Regions from separate parts of the Bacillus sp. 5RYD7K genome, predicted to be linked through region 2. Evidence: riboswitches for the same ligand, from Rfam matches in the RefSeq annotation. Region 2 holds a riboswitch; the other holds the start of a gene.
The links. Region 2 has a riboswitch for lysine ahead of ACQE26_RS07880 (amino acid permease). Riboswitches for the same ligand answer to the same signal wherever they lie in the genome.
Positions count from the first base shown of each region.

Region 1 (9,575 bases), 480 kb from region 2:
AAAAGTGAAAAATAACTGATAAAACGCCTACAATGTAAAATCCGAGCATAAACGGCGAGCTCAGAATATTCGCCATCATATCGAAGTTGACTTCAGCGCCCATCTGTGCGGCAATCCGCGTCTGCCACACATGCCAGCTGACGAAAATAAGGGTGAGAATACCGGTGACACGCTGAAGCACAAACATCCAGTTTCTGAAATAGCTGTAGTGGCCAGCGTTGTTTTTCGCAGTAAATGCTATGTACACACCGTAAACCGCATGATAAATTAAAGGTAAGAAAATAATAAAAATTTCTAACGCATACCTGAACGGCAGACTGTCCATAAAGCCGGCCGCCTTGTTAAACGCATCCGCTCCCCTTGCGGCAAATTGGTTGACGACTAAATGCTGGATCAAAAAGATGCCGACCGGAATCACACCGAGCAAGGAATGCAATCTTCGAAAATAAAACTCTCTGTTCCCAGACATTACTTTACCCCCTGTTTGATTTAAGTGCGAAATGTGCTAAAATCTCTGCCCCCACTTCGTTTCAATTGTAAGCACTTTATTAAAATTTATTGACAATTTCATTTTACTCCTCCCTCAAAAGGGCGTCAAGAAAACGTGTACATAAATTATAATTTTCGGAATTGATTATTTGACGTGAAAATTTTATTTTCCTGCAATACCTTTTTCACTTTTTTTCACGTGTTTTATAGGATCATCCTGTAATCCTCCCCCCTGTTTAAGCTATAATAAACGAAGGAGAGAGGGGAATACATAATATGAAGAATAATTATGAAGCAGCTTTAGAACCTTTAACTGAACTCGGCGTCAGCGCATACGGCTACGAATTAATCCGGGAAATCGTGCTTCCGGATATCCTCGGCCCGGAGCATTCATCCATGATGTATTGGGCGGGGAAACGCCTCGCCCGCAAATTTCCTCTTCAATCGTGGGAAGAAATCCCCGCCTTTTTTGAAAAAGCCGGCTGGGGAACTTTGACAAACACAGGATCAAAAAAGCAAGAGCTGGAATTTGAACTGGAAGGACCGCTCGTATCCAGCAGGCTCAAACACCAGAAAGAGCCGTGTTTTCAGCTTGAAGCCGGTTTTATAGCCGAACAGATTCAATTGATGAACGATCAGATTGCAGAATCTTATGAACAGGTAAAAAAGAGAGCGGATAAAGTCGTCCTGACCGTGAAATGGGATATGAAGGACCCTGTATAATTGAAAAAAGGCGGTGACTCAAAAGTCCCGCCTTTTTGCCTGCCCGTTTATACGGCAGACGGCTGTTTAGAAAGCTCAAACGCATCATGAAGCGCTTCGACGGCTTTCACCATATCATTTTCACTGACAACCGCTGATACTTTTATTTCAGATGTGCTGACCATTTTGACTTGTACATTTTTTTCCGCCAGTACGGCAAACATGTCCGCGGCGACGCCGGGATTAGAGACCATGCCTGATCCGACAATGGATACTTTCGCCAGCTTTCTTTCAGTTTCAATTTTTTCATAGTCAAGCGCGTTTTTATATTCTTCAAGCACAGCGACCGTTTGTGCGGAATCTTCCGTTTTCACTGAGAAAGAAATGTCTGCTTCCCCATTGTCCGCTTGTGTCTGAATAATGATGTCGACGTTGATGTTTCGTTTCGCCAGCGCGGTGAAGATCGTTGAAAGTGTTGTCAACCCGCTTGTCAGGCCCGTGACGGACACCCTTGTAATCTGGTCTTCAAATGCAATTCCTCTGACGATTAAATTCTGCTCCATTGATGATTCCTCCTCAATTAATGTTCCAGCTTCATGTTCCGTGCTTGACCGCACTTCCAAAGGCACTTGATAGTTTTTCGCGAACTCAACCGCCCGCGGATGAAGAACACCCGCTCCGAGATTTGCAAGCTCCAGCATTTCATCGTAAGAAATTCCCGCCAGTTTTCTCGCTGACCGGACGTACCGCGGATCTGTCGTAAACACGCCCGGAACGTCCGTGTAAATGTCGCATTTATCCGCTTTTAATGCTGCGGCAAGAGCGACCGCCGTCGTATCGGAACCGCCCCGTCCGAGCGTCGTGATGCCGCCGTCTTCGGTTACTCCCTGAAAACCGGCGACAACTGTAATCCTGCCTTCTGCAAGCTGCGCCTGAATTGCGGTGATATCAATATCCGTAATTCTCGCATTGCCGTGGACAGCCTCCGTGCGGACACCCGCCTGCCAGCCCGTATAAGAGACGGCGTCATATCCTTTTTCTTGAAGCGCCATGGCCAAAAGCGAAATCGTGACCTGCTCTCCCGTAGACAGAAGCATATCCATCTCGCGTCTGCTTGGCTCAGATGTCATTTCCGCCGCCAGATTAACGAGCGCGTCGGTTGATTTTCCCATTGCCGAAACGACGACTACGACGTCATGGCCTTTTTTCTTTTCAGCAATGGCGCGATTTGCTGCATTTTGAATTTTTTCGGCAGAGCCGACGGAAGTGCCTCCGAATTTTTGTACGATAAGACCCATACTAGACCACCCTTTACATTTTGGTTCGTGCGGGTGAGGAGAAAAGAGCGTTGTGTCCACAATAAAAAAAGCAATGAGAGGAATAGCTCTCATTGCTTTTTCATATCATTACGATTGATTATGAACAACGAGATAGCCCTCCAAGAAAATGAATTCTTGACAGCTTTACATTTATTTAATGCAAAGCCAGCAAAGCACACCGATGGGATGTGTTTCACTTCGGCGAACTCCCCTTTCAGCCTTTTTCGCAGAATCCATCATTCTCCAAAGGCATACTATTGAAGTTCGCACCTCTATCTTCACCATATAACACGATCTTATGAAATTAGTTCACATTCTAGCAGACTTTTCAGAAAAGCACAATACTATTTTTTCAATTTTTCAAACAGCAGCTGAGCGGCCGCAGCCGGCACACCGGCTTTTTTGATATCGTCAAGACTTGCTTCCTTCATCTTTTTGACAGAACCGAAATGCTTTAAGAGCATTTTTTTGCGCTTTTCGCCGATCCCCGGGATATCATCCAATACGGATTGAAAAGCGCTTTTTCCCCGGATCTGTCTGTGAAAGCTGATCGCAAAACGGTGAACTTCATCCTGAATGCGCTGAAGCAGGTAAAATTCCTGGCTGTTCCGCTCCAGAAATACCGGTTCAAGCGGGTCGCCGATCAGAAGGTTGGATGTTCGGTGTTTGTCATCTTTCGCCAATCCCGCTACCGGGACATCAAGGCCGAGCTCATTCTCAAGCACGTCGCGCGCCGCGTTAATCTGCCCTTTTCCGCCGTCAATGATGATTAAATCCGGCAGCGGGAGATTTTCGCGGAGCACCCTCGAATATCTTCTTCTGACGACTTCTCTCATTGATCCGTAATCGTCAGGCCCTGTTACGGTTTTAATTTTATATTTGCGGTATTCCTTTTTATTCGGCTTTCCGTCAATAAAGACAATCATGGCCGATACAGGGTTTGTGCCTTGAATATTGGAGTTGTCAAACGCTTCAATCCGGTGCGGCGTGTAAATGTTCAATGCTTCGCCGAGCCGTTCGGCTGCTCCGATTGACCGTTCCTCATCCCGCTCGATTAATGAGAACTTTTCCCGCAGGGCGATTTTCGCGTTTTTGTGCGCAAGCAGAAGCAGTTCTTTTTTCGGGCCTTTTTTCGGCTGATGCACGGCGGTTTCCAAAAGCTCGCTGATCATGTCCCTGTCAACGCTGTCAGGCACCAGAATTTCCTTGGGCAGAAAGTGATTGTTTTTCGAATAGAACTGGCCGATGAAGGTCAGAAATTCTTCATCCGCTTCCTGGTACATCGGAAACATGCTGACATCGCGTTCGATCAGCTTTCCTTGGCGTATGAAAAAGACTTGAACGCACATCCAGCCTTTATCGTACGCATAAGCGAACACATCGCGGTCCAGAAGGTCATTCATGGTCATTTTCTGCTTTTCCATCGTCGATTCGATGTAAGCAAGCTGATCGCGGAATTCTTTAGCCCGTTCAAATTCAAGCTTTTCCGCCGCCTCTGCCATTTTCTCTTCAAGCTCTTTTTTGACCTCGTTATGCCCTCCCTTTAAAAAGCGGGTGATGTCTTCCACAAGCTCGCGGTTTGTCTCCTCAGAAATATCCTTTACACATGGAGCGAGGCATTGTCCGAGATGGTAATAGAGACAGACGCGGTCCGGAAGATTTGAGCACTTCCTGAGCGGATAAAGGCGGTCCAGCAGTTTTTTCGTTTCCCGCGCCGCCTGTACATTCGGGTACGGGCCGAAATAGCGCCCTTTGTCTTTTTTGACATTGCGGGTGACAATAAGCCGCGGATGGCGTTCATGGGTGATTTTAATAAAGGGATAGGTTTTATCATCTTTCAGCATGACATTGTATTTCGGATCGTATTTTTTAATCAGATTCATTTCCAAAATAAGCGCTTCAAGATTGGAGGAAGTCACGATATATTCAAAGTCCTCAATCTCCGTCACAAGCCTTTGGGTTTTTGCATCGTGAGAACCGGTGAAATAGGATCTCACCCTGTTTTTCAGCACTTTCGCTTTCCCCACGTAGATGACTGTTTTTTGACGGTCTTTCATTAAATAACAGCCCGGCTGATCGGGAAGGAGGGCCAGCTTTTCTTTCAGTTGTTTATTCATACGTTACCCTTCCTTACATTCATTTCTTGTGTCCATTCAGTGTATCACGAACATTTGTTTTTCTCCATTCTCAGCTTTTGGAAGATCAAAAAAGGCGATCCCTTTTAAAGGAATCGCCCTGCCGCAGCCGTAACGGAAACTTTCGGCTTACAGATGTTTGTTTACAAGCTCTTCAAGGGCTTCTTTCGGTTTGAAGCCGACAGATGTTTCAACCACTTCTCCGTCTTTTAACACAAGAAGTGTCGGGATGCTCATGACGCCGTATTTACCGGCAGTTTCTTGATTTTCATCCACGTCGATTTTAACGATTTTCAGTTTGTCTCCCATTTCTTGATCAAGCTCTTCAAGAACGGGCGCGATCATTTTACAAGGTCCGCACCAAGGAGCCCAGAAATCAGCTAATACGACACCTTCACTTGTTTCAGCTGAGAACGATTGATCAGTTGCTTTTACGATAGCCATTTGTTATTCCTCCAATGTCAAATGATGATTTTTAGTATAGCATCTCCCATTCGTTCATGCTAATTTAATGCTTATATTATTTTCTCCCGAACCCGCCGAAAATAATCTTATTTATAGAATGTATGATAACCGGTCAGCAGGCGTTCAAAACTTAAGATGGACCCGCCGGCAGCGTGATTAATACAACCGCCATCGGAGGAAGCTCCGTCTCCAGGTTTCCGCCCTTCTGCGTAAACCCGGAAAACGGCTTCGGTTTGACGTTTTCAGGGCTGCTGAATGTATTGTGGGCATTCATTTTTTCAGCACGCAGAATCGTCGCGGAAGGCTTCCCTGTCTTTTTCATGCCCCGCAGTTCAATCTTCACGTCAGCTTTATGCAGATGATCGATATTGCACATGCTGATATGGATGTCTCCGTTTTGCTGTTTGGAGGCGGAAATACTGACTTGCGGGAGCCGGCCGTCTTTCCATTCGTATCCGGCCGCTTTTGTTTCTGTGGCTAAAAGAGCAGCATCTTGGTGAACCTTAAACATATCAAATACATGATATGTCGGCGTCAGCAGCATATTTTTCCCTTCTGTCAGGATCATTGCCTGAAGCACATTGACGGTTTGCGCGATATTGGCCATCTGCACACGGTCTGCGTGCTGATGAAAAATATGAAAATGCGTGGCGGCGACAAGCGCGTCGCGGATTGTATTTTGCTGATACAAAAAGCCTGGATTCGTGCCAGGCTCAGGGTCAAGCCACGTCCCCCATTCATCAATGATCAGACCGACTCTTTTTTCCGGATCGTATTGATCCATAATGGCGCTGTGCCTTGTAATCAATTCATTCATATGGGCCGCCTTTTTCATCGTGATGAACCATTCATCTTCCGTAAACTCCGTCGCTGATCCTTTTCCCTTCCAGAAGTCGCCCGGTATTGTGTAATAATGCAGGCTCAGCCCGTCCATGAGATCAGCGGCTTTTTTCATTAATGTTTCTGTCCAGCGGTAATCGTCGACATTCGCACCGCCGGCAATTTTATAGATTTCATTCCCGCTGTAATTGCGGACATAGGTTTGAAAGTTCCGGTAAAGATCGGCATAATACTCAGGATGCATGTTTCCGCCGCAGCCCCAGTTCTCATTTCCTATACCGAAATATTTGAGCTTCCACGGTTTTTCCCGCCCGTTTTCCTTTCTCCAGTCGGACATCGGTGTGCCCGCTTCAAACGTCATGTATTCAATCCAATCAGCCATTTCCTTAACCGTCCCGCTGCCGACGTTTCCGGCGATGTACGGTTCGCAGCCGAGCAGTTCACAAAGCATCATAAATTCGTGCGTGCCGAATTCATTGGAATCAATCGTTCCGCCCCAATGGGTATTCAGCATGGTTTTTCGTTCCCCTACGCCGTTTGCCCAATGATATTCATCAGCAAAACAGCCGCCGGGCCATCTGAGAACGGGAATCTGGAGCTGTTTGAGGGCGGAGGCGACATCCGTCCTGATTCCGCCGGTATTCGGAATATCGGAATCTTTTCCGACCCAGATGCCCTCATATATGCCTCTTCCTAAGTGTTCCGCGAAATGTCCGTATATGTTTTTGTTAATGGTTCCCCGTGTGATATCCGTTTGAATGACTGCCGTATTGTGAGACATACTTGATCATTCCTTTCTTAATAAGAATGAAAGCACTACAGCCAATCTATGTATCTGGGATATATGCTGAAAGGATAAATTTGTAAGCGCTTTACAGAAAGCTTATTATATTGGTTCGTACATGTCAATCTGTTATTTTGCCAATACATAATTTATACGAACCAATCATCACAAACCAAAACCCTCTGACAAATGAAGCCAGAGGGTTTTGATTATGAATGAATATTGGCCTTTTTAAATTCCTGGGTCAGGAGCGGAACCACTTCGAACAAATCGCCGACAATTCCGTAGTCCGCTATTTTGAATATTTCCGCTTCCGGGTCTTTGTTGATGGCAACGATCACTTTACTGTTTGACATCCCCGCCAAGTGCTGAATCGCTCCGGAAATTCCGCAGGCAATATACAAATCAGGTGTAACGACTTTGCCCGTCTGGCCGATTTGAAGAGAATAGTCGCAATAATCCGCGTCACACGCGCCGCGCGAAGCACCCACCGCTGCTCCCAGCACTTCGGCAAGTTCTTTTAACGGTTCAAACCCATCTTTGCTTTTTACACCGCGGCCGCCCGCAACGATGATTTTCGCTTCTGATAAATCCACGCCGTCCGCTGTTTTTTTAACTACTTCTTCAATGACTGTCCGCAAATCTGCCGGCGGGACCGCAAGCTCTTCAATATCACCCGAGCGGCTTGTATCTCTTTCTAATGCCTGAATGTTATTCGGACGGATTGTCGCCAAGATGAAAGGATCGGTTGAAATCACCTGTTCAAAGGCTTTGCCGGAATAGATCGGTCTTGTAAAAACGATGTTGTCTCCGGTAACGCTTACATCCGTGCTGTCTGAAATCAACCCCGTTTCAAACCGTGCCGCAAGCTTCGGTGACAAATCTTTTCCCATAGAAGTATGGCCGAAAATAACCGCATCGGGCTTTTCATTTTCGATCAGATCCCCGAGAACCGCGGCGTATCCGTCTGCTGTATACTGAGAAAGCCCCGGTGCATCAGCCGTAAATACTTTATCGGCGCCGTACTGAATGAGTTCTGATGCTGCATCAGCCGCGCCTTTTCCCAACAGCACGCCGATGACATCTCCTCCGCCGGAAATGGTTTTGCCTGCGGCTATGGCTTCAAAGGTGACGTTCCGTAAGGCGCCGTCACGAATTTCCCCGAGTACGATCACTTTTTTTCCCATTCTGACATCCCCCAGTTTCTTTAATATCGGTTTATACGACTTTGGCTTCTTTTCTCAGCAGTGAGACAAGCTCCTTCGCCTGCTCAGCGGCTTCTCCTTCGATCAGTTTGCCCGCTTCTTTTTGCGGCGGCAGGAACCGTTCGATCGTTTTGAGCTTCGGTGCAGCATCATCCTCATCAATTCCGAGGTCATCGAGCTCAAGCTCTTCCAGCGGTTTTTTCTTCGCCTTCATAATGCCCGGAAGCGACGGATAGCGCGGCTCGTTTAAGCCTTGCTGTGCCGTGATGACTAAAGGAAGTGAGGTTTTAATGACCTCGGTATCCCCTTCGTTGTCTTTCTCTGCCACAGCTTCATCGCCGCTGATTGTCAGTTTTGTAATGGTTGTGACGCAAGGAATGTTCAGCAGCTCGGCAAGTCTTGGCGCCACTTGGCCGGAACCGCCGTCGATCGCGACATTTCCGCCGAGAATCAGATCATATTCCCGGTCCTTGAAATAGTGATATAAGATCGTGGAAATGGAGTATTGGTCGGGATCGCTCAGGTCATCCTCAATATTGATTAATACCGCCTGGTCGCACCCCATCGCAAGAGCGGTGCGCAGTTCTTTCTCCGCATCTTCTCCGCCGACGGTTACGGCGGTAACGGTTCCGCCATGCTCTTCTTTCAGCTGAATGGCTTCTTCAATGGCGTATTCATCATACGGATTAATGATAAACTCGGCTCCGTCCTCCTGAATCTTTCCTGCTTCAATGACGATTTTCTCTTCTGTGTCAAACGTCCGTTTCATCAGTACAAATAGATTCATATTCTTATCCCCTTTATCTTCGCCCACCGAATTGAGGCTTTCTTTTTTCGAGAAATGCCTGAATGCCTTCTTTTGCGTCTTCTGATGCAAATGCTTCCCCAAAGCGCTTTGCTTCGAGCTTTAAGCCGCCGTCATAAGAATAGACTTTGTTTGAATAAAGAAGCTCAAGCAGGGAAGCCATCGACTGCGGGCTTTTTTCCGCAAACTTGCCCGCTAGCGTTTTCGCCTTTTCCAGCAGCTCCTCTTCATTTTCGGCGCCTATTGTGACAAGCCCGAGGCTGAGCGCTTCTTCTCCGGTCACAGGTTCTGAAGTGCCGATCATCTCAAGCGCTTTCGCCGTGCCGACGTACCGGGGCAGGCGCTGCGTCCCGGCAAAGCCCGGAATAATGCCGAGATTCAGCTCGGGCAGGCCGAGCTTTGCATCCAATGTGGCGATTCTGATATGGCAGGCCATGGCAAGCTCCAGACCGCCGCCGAGCGCAGCGCCGTGAATCGCCGCGATAACGGGCTTCGGAAACCCTTCAATTCTTTCCATCAGCTGCTGGCCTTTATCAGCCATGGCAGAAGATTGCTCAAGATCATCAAGCGACGTAAATTCCTTTATATCGGCGCCCGCCGAAAAAAATTTCCCCTCACCGCGAATGATGATGCTTCTGACGGTGTCATCTGTTTCACACCGGTCGAACAGACCGGATAATTCAGCTAAAACCGCACCGGACAGCGCGTTGGCCGGCTGATGATTGATGGTGATCACTGCGACAGATTGTTCAACCGCCACTGAAAGGCTGTTCATCCGTCAACCCCCTTTAGTTTTGATGAATCCCTGACACCAACAGTTCCAATACCTTG
Region 1 is NZ_CP191200.1:2,069,592-2,079,166, reverse strand. It holds gene sdhC (succinate dehydrogenase cytochrome B558) at 1-469, opposite strand, end outside; gene ACQE26_RS10430 (YslB family protein) at 766-1,212, shown strand; gene ACQE26_RS10425 (aspartate kinase) at 1,260-2,489, opposite strand; lysine riboswitch at 2,615-2,793, opposite strand; gene uvrC (excinuclease ABC subunit UvrC) at 2,855-4,627, opposite strand; gene trxA (thioredoxin) at 4,775-5,089, opposite strand; gene ACQE26_RS10410 (alpha-N-arabinofuranosidase) at 5,241-6,731, opposite strand; gene ACQE26_RS10405 (electron transfer flavoprotein subunit alpha/FixB family protein) at 6,944-7,921, opposite strand; gene ACQE26_RS10400 (electron transfer flavoprotein subunit beta/FixA family protein) at 7,953-8,726, opposite strand; gene ACQE26_RS10395 (enoyl-CoA hydratase) at 8,740-9,519, opposite strand; gene fadR (fatty acid metabolism transcriptional regulator FadR) at 9,533-9,575, opposite strand, start outside.
Region 1: linked by a shared signal. The riboswitch ahead of ACQE26_RS10425 (aspartate kinase) and the one ahead of ACQE26_RS07880 (amino acid permease) in region 2 are both predicted to bind lysine.

Region 2 (9,575 bases):
ACCGGTGTCAGCCCGCCTTTTGAAAACAGGCCGATGCCAAACACAATGAGCGCCCCGATTCCCGCTCCCATAAAGGACCACAAAACAAGCCCCGCGGCAGAGAGCCCCGGAAAAAAAGCAAATGCCAAAGCGATCGCAAATCCCGACCCCGACGTCACGCCCATAATGGAAGGCTCAGCAAGCGGGTTTCGCGTCAGCCCCTGCATAATCGCCCCGGACACAGCTAAAAAAGCCCCGACGAGCGCGGCGGCAGCAGTTCTCGGCAGCCTCAGATCGCGTATGATTTGATGAGATGTATTTTGCGGCTGAAAGTGAAAGAGAGCATCCCACACCGTCCGCAGATGAATATCGGCAGCTCCGATGGAAACAGACAAGGCCGCGCCGATCAATAAAACCGCAATACCGGCACACAGCAGCACAGCCGCCCGGAATGAACGCGCCGTCCACTGGATTTCGCTCCCTGATGCCCCCTGAGCCGTCATTGTCTGCTTCTTTTTTAATAGACCCAACACTCGTTCTTCCTTTCTCAAAACAAGAATGGTAATGATAATGATTATCAATGACTTGTTTCAGTATAGCACTATTATCTTCTCTATTAATAGACCTAATTTCATATGACAATAGAAAGTTTTTCTTTAAAAAGAGCGTGCTTCTCTATAAAAGCAGTGATATAATCACACTGATAATGATTCTCTTTATCACTATTTTTTTTATGAAAGAAGGAATGTCAGATGTTCCATATATACAAGAAAATCGGCGCTGCGCTGATTGCCGTGCTGCTCATCGCCGCTTTGGCCGCATGCGGAAATTCTTCAGACACGAAAGGCTCTTCTGAAAAAGGAGAAACCGTCACTTATAAAGCCGAAAACGGCAATATTAAAATTCCGAAGAACCCGAAACGTGTCGTCGTCATGGCTGACGGCTACTACGGCGACTTCAAACAGCTCGGCATCAATGTTGTCGGCGCGCCGCAAAACGTATTTAAAAACCCGTATTACAAAGGGAAAACAAACGGTGTGACAAACATCGGCGACGGCACATCCGTTGAGAAAATCATTGACTTAAAGCCTGATTTAATCGTTGTCTGGACGACACAAGGCGCCGATATTGAAAAACTGGAAAAAATCGCGCCGACCATCGCCATTAAATATGACAAGCTCAGCAACATTGATCAATTCAAAGAGTTTGCGAAAATGACGGGCACTGAAGATAAAGCAGACAAATGGCTGGCTGAATGGGATAAGAAAACCGCTGCCGCTAAAACAAAAGTTCAAAAAGCGGTCGGCTCAAAAACCATCTCCATCATGCAGACAAACGGAAAAGACATCTATGTATTCGGTAAAGACTTCGGCCGCGGCGGAAGCATCATTTATGACAAACTCGGGCTGAAAGCCACAAAACTGACGAAGGAAAAAGCCATTAATCAAGGGCCGGGCTACGCCAGCATTTCACTTGAAAAACTGCCTGACTTCGCGGGAGACTATATCTTTATGGGGCCGTGGCAGGCCGGCGGTGACGACAAAGGCGTGCTTGACAGTTCAATCTGGAAGAATCTCGATGCCGTCAAGCAAAACCATGTCTATCACATTGATCCGATCGGCTTCTATTTCTCAGACCCGATTTCACTCGAAGGCCAGCTCGACTACATCACAAAAAGCTTAACAAAGTAACCCGGGAGCCGCTGTCACAGCGGCTTTTTATGACGCCAAAAACTTGACAAAAAAATTCATTTATGCTATAATTTACACTTTTGGATTAACATGTATAATAAGATTCTCCCGGCCGGAGATTGACGTAAATAACGGAGGATCTTTAATATGAGAGAAAATAAAGCGAGTATGACTTCCCTGCTGTCCGCTTTCGTAAGGGCGTACCACAGTAAATACGACACACCGGTGATATTTGATGATTTCTTGGCACAAGATCTTTTATCTGAAAAAGAGCTGTCGGACATCAGCGATCATTTGATTCAAGGTATATCATTTTTCAGCAAAGACATGGCCCGGAGGCTTCAAGGCAAACCGGATGACATCTTAAAATGGGTGACTCAAGTCCAGCTGTCTCCTACACCGTTAGCACGTGCGGCGTATTGTGAAGAAGTGCTCCTGAATGAAGTGAAGCTCGGGGTTAAACAGTATGTCAACCTCGGAGCGGGGCTGGATACTTTCTGTTTCAGACATCCCGAGGTGACAAACGGCTTAGACATCTTTGAAGCGGATCTCCGCGCTTCACAGGAAGACAAATTAAACAGATTAAAACGTCTTGAGCGCGATATTCCGAGCCGTCTTCATTTTGCGCCGATGGACTTTACGGCTCCGCTTTCTTTCAGCCGTCTGAATCAGGAAGGTTTTTCCCGCCAAAAAACCTTTTTCAGCCTGCTCGGTGTTTCATATTATCTTACGAAAAAGCATCTCGCCCGCCTGCTTACACAATTATTTGCCGAAGTCCCGCCCGGCAGCTCTATCGTGTTTGATTATGCGGATGAATCGCTCTTTGAAGAAAAAGGACTGTCAAACAGAGTGGAGAACATGGTGAAAATGGCTGCGGCAGGCGGAGAACCGATGCTGTCGTGTTTCAGCTATAAAGAAATTGAAAAAATGTTAGAATCATCAGGCCTGCTTATTTATGAACATTTATCTCCAGCGGTTATCAATGACCGTTTTTTCAGCGGACGCACTGACCATTTAACCGCATTCGAGACCATTCATTATATACACGCCGTCAAAAAGTAATCCGCTGACACCAAAAAAGACATCCCACAGACGTGAGATGTCTTTTTTTTATACGGATTGTCTGTTGTTTGCAAATTTCTTTGAAACGAAAGGATATAACAGCAGACCGACGAAGAACAGCCCGATACCGAGAATAAAGGTCGTTAAATCGGCCGTTCCGGTAATAATGACGTAAAAAGAATAAATGCAGGCAAGGATGGCGATGAAACCGTCCTTCACTCTTGAACCCTTGATTTCGTCATACGTTTCACCCGTCAGCACGAGCTTCAGGCTGTAAAACGCAGATACGAGATACGGAATCAGATAAGCGAGTGTCGCCGCCGTTGTTAAAAACGTAAACGCGTCACTGATTGTCCGGGAAATAACCGAAAAGATAAAGATCTGTGACATCACATTCGTGACGATTAACGACACAACCGGGCTTCCCTGTTTATTTGTTTTTGCAAAAGCGGCGGGAAAGTCTCCTGATTTCGCGGCTTGATACGGAACTTCAGAGCCGAGAAGAATCCAGCCGAGCATCGTCCCGAACAGACAGAGGATCGCCAAAATCGCCATGATGATGCTTCCCGCATTGCCGACAATCGCGTATAATACGTCAACAAACGGTTTTTCCGAGCCGACAAGCTTACCATGCGGAAGCACGCCCATCGTAATCAATGTCACGATAATATAGATGCTGAGCGCGATCAATAAGCCGGTAATGGTGGCGCGTTTCACGTCGCGCTGCGAACGGGCGCGCCCGGATAAGATGACTGCCGATTCAATTCCGACGAACGCCCATAATGTTGAAATCGCCGCATTGTGGACCTGACCGCCGATTCCCTCAACCGTGTGAGGACCTGTCTGAACCGGAAAATAAAAATGATCAAAAAACGACGTTTGAAATACAAACAAACCTGCAATGATAAAGAAGATAAATCCTAATACCTTTGAAAACGTCGTAACGAAATTTAATTTACTCGCACCGTTCATGCTGGAGACGAGAATCGTGTGAGTGCCCCATAATAAAACCGTACATACGGCAAATGTCAGCAGCTGGCCAAGTGTAACCGCCTGACCGCCGATTGAAAACATTTCACGCTTATCCGTTAAAATCGGGAAAAAAGAAGTTAAATATCCGGCAAGGCTGGTGATGATCGCCACGTTGCTGATCCAGCTCGCCACCCAGTAGCCCCACACCATCGTGAAACCGGCTGCGTTCCCTTTTTTCCGATCACTGAACAGCGCTCTCGCATAGCTTTGCGGCCCCGCCGTCAGCTCAGGCTTGCGGATGGATAAGTGACCGAAGACAAGCGCGATCATTAACACACCGGCTCCCGTTAAAAGCCATGCCGATGTAGCGCCGAACGGGCTCGCGATTTTTGCGAGCGTGCTCGGAAGGGAAAAGATGCCCGAGCCTACCATATTTCCTACGACAAATGCCGTTAATAACCAAAAACCCCATTTTTTCGTCTGTTCCATTCCTGTACCTCCTGGTTGTTCATTCGTACGGACCAGACCCCGAGACCATATTTACACACAAAAAAAGCCTGAACAAAAGTCCATGCTTAAAGAAACACACACCCTTGATCTCCGGATAGCCCTCCGCGAAAAAGCACGCGGCAGTCCTGCACTTATTCAGATACAGTCCCAGCATAAAGAAGGATCGGCTTTCTTTACACTTCGGCGCTGATGCCTTTAACACATGTTTTGCGGCCCCTTATCAGCCTGGCATGTGCGACTCATCATCAAGCGCAACCTCTACCTCACCGAGAAAGAGTGAGGATTTTTATCATTCAATTCTACTCAGAGGTTATCAGAGATAAAAAGATCTGTCAAAGGGAAAAATTAGACGGAAAACGGATAGAGCATTCGCCCTACCCGTTTTATATAGTCAGCGGTTGTTTTTTTTCTTTTGAACAGCTTCTTGAAGCGGATCGTCTTTCAAAGCTGCACTGGCGTCATCAAGCGCACCTTGAATGACGTTTTTGTTTTTATCGCTGTTTTTGCCTTTTTCTTTGTTAAAGAAAGCCATCTGTATCACCTCTTTATCAAATATAGGTACACCTATAATGTGTCTTTTTCCGCGGCAGAATATGCGGAATCCGTTCTCCTTCCTTTTGGCGGAACAGGTAAAGTTTGTTGATCAAACATGCATTCTCTTGATATATTTGTAATTCAGGGGATTTTGGCAAAAATAAAAAGGAGAAGCGAAAAATGACAGGAAAAACACACATCATGGGAGGCATCGCTTCTTGTTCCGCAATTGCGTATTATTACGGGTATGATCCGGTCCTTATGACCTCAGCGGGTGCCCTCGGGGCGCTGATTCCCGATATTTGCCATACGAAAAGCAAAATCGGCAGAACGCTGCCCGTTCTGTCCAAAATCGTAAGCACGGTGTTCGGCCACAGAACATTTACACACAGTCTGCTGTTTATGCTTATTATGTTTTTCATCACGGCAGCCTATATCCCGAATCCGAGCATCTCCGCCGGACTGATGATCGGAATGGCAAGCCACCTTGTGCTTGACGCATGGACCGTCAACGGCATTAAACTGCTGTTTCCGTCTGCCATCCGCTTCCGTCTTCCCCTTTATATGAGGACGGGGAGCTTTTCGGAGCAGCTTGTGCTGGCCGGGTTAACGATTGTATCCTGCTATTATTTATACGAATTGGTTCACGGCCGCATCTCTTAAACAAAAAGCGTCTTTTCGCTTTTAGGGTGAGGAGTCATACATATGAAAAAATCCTTTTTCAGCAATCATCGGTTTTTATGCCTGTCTATCCTGTTCATGTGGATAAAAACATACGCCGTTTACAAGCTCGGTTTTGATCTGCAGAACAATTCGGTTCTTGAGGAATGTCTGCTTCTCATTAATCCGCTGAGCTTTATTGTGCCGCTGTTCGGCATCGGCCTGCTGCTGACAGAAAAAAAGCAGCGGATCTTTCTGCTTTCGGCGAATGTGATGCTGACGGGGATTTTAATCGCCAATACGGTGTTTTACGGGTTTTATATTGATTTTATCACCATACCGGTTTTGTTTCAGGCGAGCAATATAGGCGATATGGGAAGCAGCGTCCAAGAGCTGTTTCACCCGCTGTATATTGCTTTATTCGCGGATATTGCGGTTCTGTTTTACCTATCTGGAAGGCATAAAGCCGGTAAGGGAAAAGCGGGAGCCCGGACCGTTAAAGCGTATGCGTGGGCATCAGCCGGGCTCATGCTGTGCAACCTTGCGCTGTCTGAGGCCGAGCAGCCGAAGCTGTTCAGGCATCCTTTTGATCGTGAAGCGCTCGTAAAAGGAATCGGCCTGTTCCACTTTCATTTGTATGACACCATTTCGCAAACGCTGAATGCAGGGGCTAAAGCGTTTGCCGACGAAGACAGTCTTGCGGCGGTCGCGAACTACACCCAAGCCGACTACAGCCGCCCGTCCGATACAAAGTTCGGGCTTGCTAAAGGGCGTAATGTGATTTTTGTCACGCTTGAATCAACACAGCGTTTTGTGATGGATGAACGGGTCAACGGGCGAGAGATTACCCCGTTTATGAATAAGCTGCGGAAAAAAAGCTATGACTTCACTCATTTTTATCAGCAGACCGAACAGGGAAAAACCTCAGATTCAGAATTCATTACTGCGAATTCGCTGTATCCGTCTTCAAGCGGCGCCGTTTTTTTCACCAAAAGCGGCCACCGGTTCAATACGCTGTACCATACGTTAAAAGACCATCAGTACTATTCGGCCGTTCTGCATGCCAATCATAAAGCCTTTTGGAACCGGGATGAGATGTACGGGGCATTCGGCATCGATCGTTTTTTCGACGCGGATGAATTTAAGGTGACACCGGAAAATTCAACGGGCTGGGGCCTGAAGGACAAGGAATTTCTCGAACAGTCAGCGGAAAAATTAAAGAAGCTTCCGCAGCCGTTTTACGCAAGCCTGCTGACTTTGACCAACCATTTTCCTTTTGAAATTGATAAACAGGATCAGCTCATTGAGGAACCGGACACAAGCAGTGATTTGTTAAACCGTTATGTGACGACGGTCCGCTATGAAGATGAGGCGCTAAAACACTTTTTCAACAAGCTGAAAAAAGAAGGGCTTTATGATAACGCGATGATCGTCCTGATGGGAGATCATTACGGCATATCCGAAGCCCACAATAAAGGACTTGCCGAATTCTTGGGAAAAGAAGAAATCACGCCGTTTGATACGGTTCAGCTCCAGCGCGTGCCGTTTATCATTCATATTCCCGGGGTGACCGACCGTGAGCCGGAAACGATCGCTTCCGCCGCGGGACAGGTTGATGTAAGACCGACGCTGCTTCATCTGCTCGGCATTGAAACGAAAGGCAGCATTCAGTTCGGCAATGACCTGTTTTCCAAAGAGCGGACTCCGTTTGCTGTGCTGAGAAACGGCAGCTTTATCACGGGTGATCATATTTATACGAAAAATACGTGTTACAGCCGCAAAACGGGCGAACCGCTTTCTGACATAGGCGCGTGCAGCGATGAGAAAGAAAAAGCGGAACAAGAACTGATGCTCTCCGATAAAATATTAAACGGCGACCTGCTGCGGTTTTACAAACAATAAAAAATCCCTCCGTCATTGGAGGGGTTTTTTACGTTTCATATATGAGCCGACCGGTCATTTTCGTATCATATCCGGATAATTGAGAAAGCTGAGACTTGAATTCCCCGGAATTGAGAATGTCCTGCACGCTTTGAACAAGCTCCCGGTTTTGTTTTAAAACGACCACATCGTACTGCTCACTGATTACCGGGATAAAATCCGTGCCGGCTATATGCGCCGCATGCTGCGAACCGATTCCCGCATCCGCTTTTCCGCCTGATACTTGTGAAGCCGCTGACAAATGATCCGTGACAATGTCATGGTAGCCGGCAACCTCAGACGGCGTGATGCCGAATGATCTGAGCTGTTCGTCCAGCAGCACCCTCGCGCCTGATCCTTTTTCGCGATTGACGATACGGACATCCTTTCTGCTCAAATCCTGAAAGCCCTGAATGTTCAGCGGATTGCCCTTTTTCACGTATAATCCGGCTTGCCGAAGCACGACATGAAAGAGCGCAAACGGCTCTCCTGAAAGAATGCGCTTCACATACGGGATGTTATACTCCCCCGTCTCCCCATCATACAGATGCAGACTGACGATGTCGCAGGCTCCCCGGTACATCTCGATCAGGCTGTTTAAGCTGCCGCTGTACTTGCGGAGCGGGGACGCCTGTATTTTTTGTTCCAGCTGTTTGCTGAGGAGATCCATCGACACATCCTGGCCGCTGATGATAACAGACTGCCTTTTTTCCGGCTCCGGCCTGCGGGGCGGGTCAGCCGCCTTGACTGCTGATGGCTCTTTAGACATCCTCATGTTTGCTTTATATTGTTTTAAGTCTTCTTCATCGACCCTCATCTGTCTTCCGACCCTGTACGCCGAAATGAGTCCTTTTTTTATCAAATCATATACTGTCAGTTTTGAGACCTTCAAAAGGCCCGCAACTTCTTCTATTGTATAGGAAGTGGCTTCTGTCATATTATCACGCTCCGTTTTTATTATAACGGTTCAGATATTGAAAAAAAACCGCACCCTCCCGTACAATTACGTTATAATTAGTTTGATCTAATGATATTCAGTTATAAGGGGTGCACAATGTTGAAAAAGAAAGCGACACTATTCACAACTGCGGTTATGGGCGTTTTCCTCGCAACTGCAGGCTGCTCATCCGGACAATCGGCCAAAGGCGGACAAAACGAAAAAGTAACGCTGACCGTTTCCGCGGCGGCGAGCGCTCAAGACGCGCTTGAAGAAATCCAAACCAACTACGAAAAATCACATTCAAACGTGGCCATTCAAGACAACTTCGGATCATCAGGCACACTGCAAAAACAAATTTCCCAAGGCGCGGGAGCTGATTTATTCTTCTCGGCAGCTGAAGATAAATTCGAAAAGCTTGTTCATGACGGCGATATCGACAAAAAGGACAGCACGGACCTTTTGAAAAACGATCTGGTCATGATCGTGCCTGAGAAAAACAGCGCACACCTTACACATCTGAATGACCTGAAAAAAGACAGCACGGAAAAAATCGCGCTCGGCACGCCTGAATCCGTTCCGGCCGGACAATACGCCAAACAGTCATTGACTAAATTATCCCTGTGGGACAAGGTAAAAGATAAGGTCGTCTATGCAAAAGACGTCCGCCAGGTGCTTTCCTATGTTGAAACCGGAAATGTCGATGCCGGGATTGTCTATAAAACAGACGCCCTGATTTCGAAAAAGGTGAAGATTACCGATGAAGCACCGGCGAAAACACACGATCCGATCGTGTATCCGCTAGGCATCGTCAAAGATACAAAGCACCGTAAAGAAGCAGAAGCGTTTTATCAGTATCTGCAGTCAGATGCAGCGATGAAAGTGTTTAAGAAATATGGATTTACTGCCAAGTAACATTACGGCTTCGGAATTTTTCACCCCAGTCGTATTGTCTTTTGAGGTGGCTTTGGCTTCGGGCATCGCCGTCATCCTTCTCGGAACGCTTGCAGGCGCCTGGATGGCGAAAGCGCGATTTCCCGGAAAAACGGCTGTGGAGACGCTGTTTATGCTCCCGCTCGTTCTTCCGCCTACCGTTGTCGGCTTTATCCTCATTATCATTTTCGGGAAACACAGCTTTATCGGCCGGGCGATTGAGCGGATTTTTCACCAGCCCGTCATTTTCACGTGGTGGGCCGCGGTGATCGCTTCGGCCATTGTCGCATTCCCGCTTATGTATCAGTCTGCCAAAACGGGTTTCGCCGCGGTTGATTCTGACATCGAAGGAGCGGCGAAAGTAGACGGAGCCGGCA
Region 2 is NZ_CP191200.1:1,588,944-1,598,518, reverse strand. It holds gene ACQE26_RS07895 (FecCD family ABC transporter permease) at 1-482, opposite strand, end outside; gene ACQE26_RS07890 (iron-hydroxamate ABC transporter substrate-binding protein) at 732-1,670, shown strand; gene ACQE26_RS07885 (class I SAM-dependent methyltransferase) at 1,818-2,732, shown strand; gene ACQE26_RS07880 (amino acid permease) at 2,781-4,193, opposite strand; lysine riboswitch at 4,302-4,483, opposite strand; gene sspJ (small acid-soluble spore protein SspJ) at 4,606-4,746, opposite strand; gene ACQE26_RS07870 (metal-dependent hydrolase) at 4,929-5,411, shown strand; gene ACQE26_RS07865 (LTA synthase family protein) at 5,454-7,310, shown strand; gene ACQE26_RS07860 (substrate-binding domain-containing protein) at 7,339-8,265, opposite strand; gene modA (molybdate ABC transporter substrate-binding protein) at 8,383-9,180, shown strand; gene modB (molybdate ABC transporter permease subunit) at 9,161-9,575, shown strand, end outside.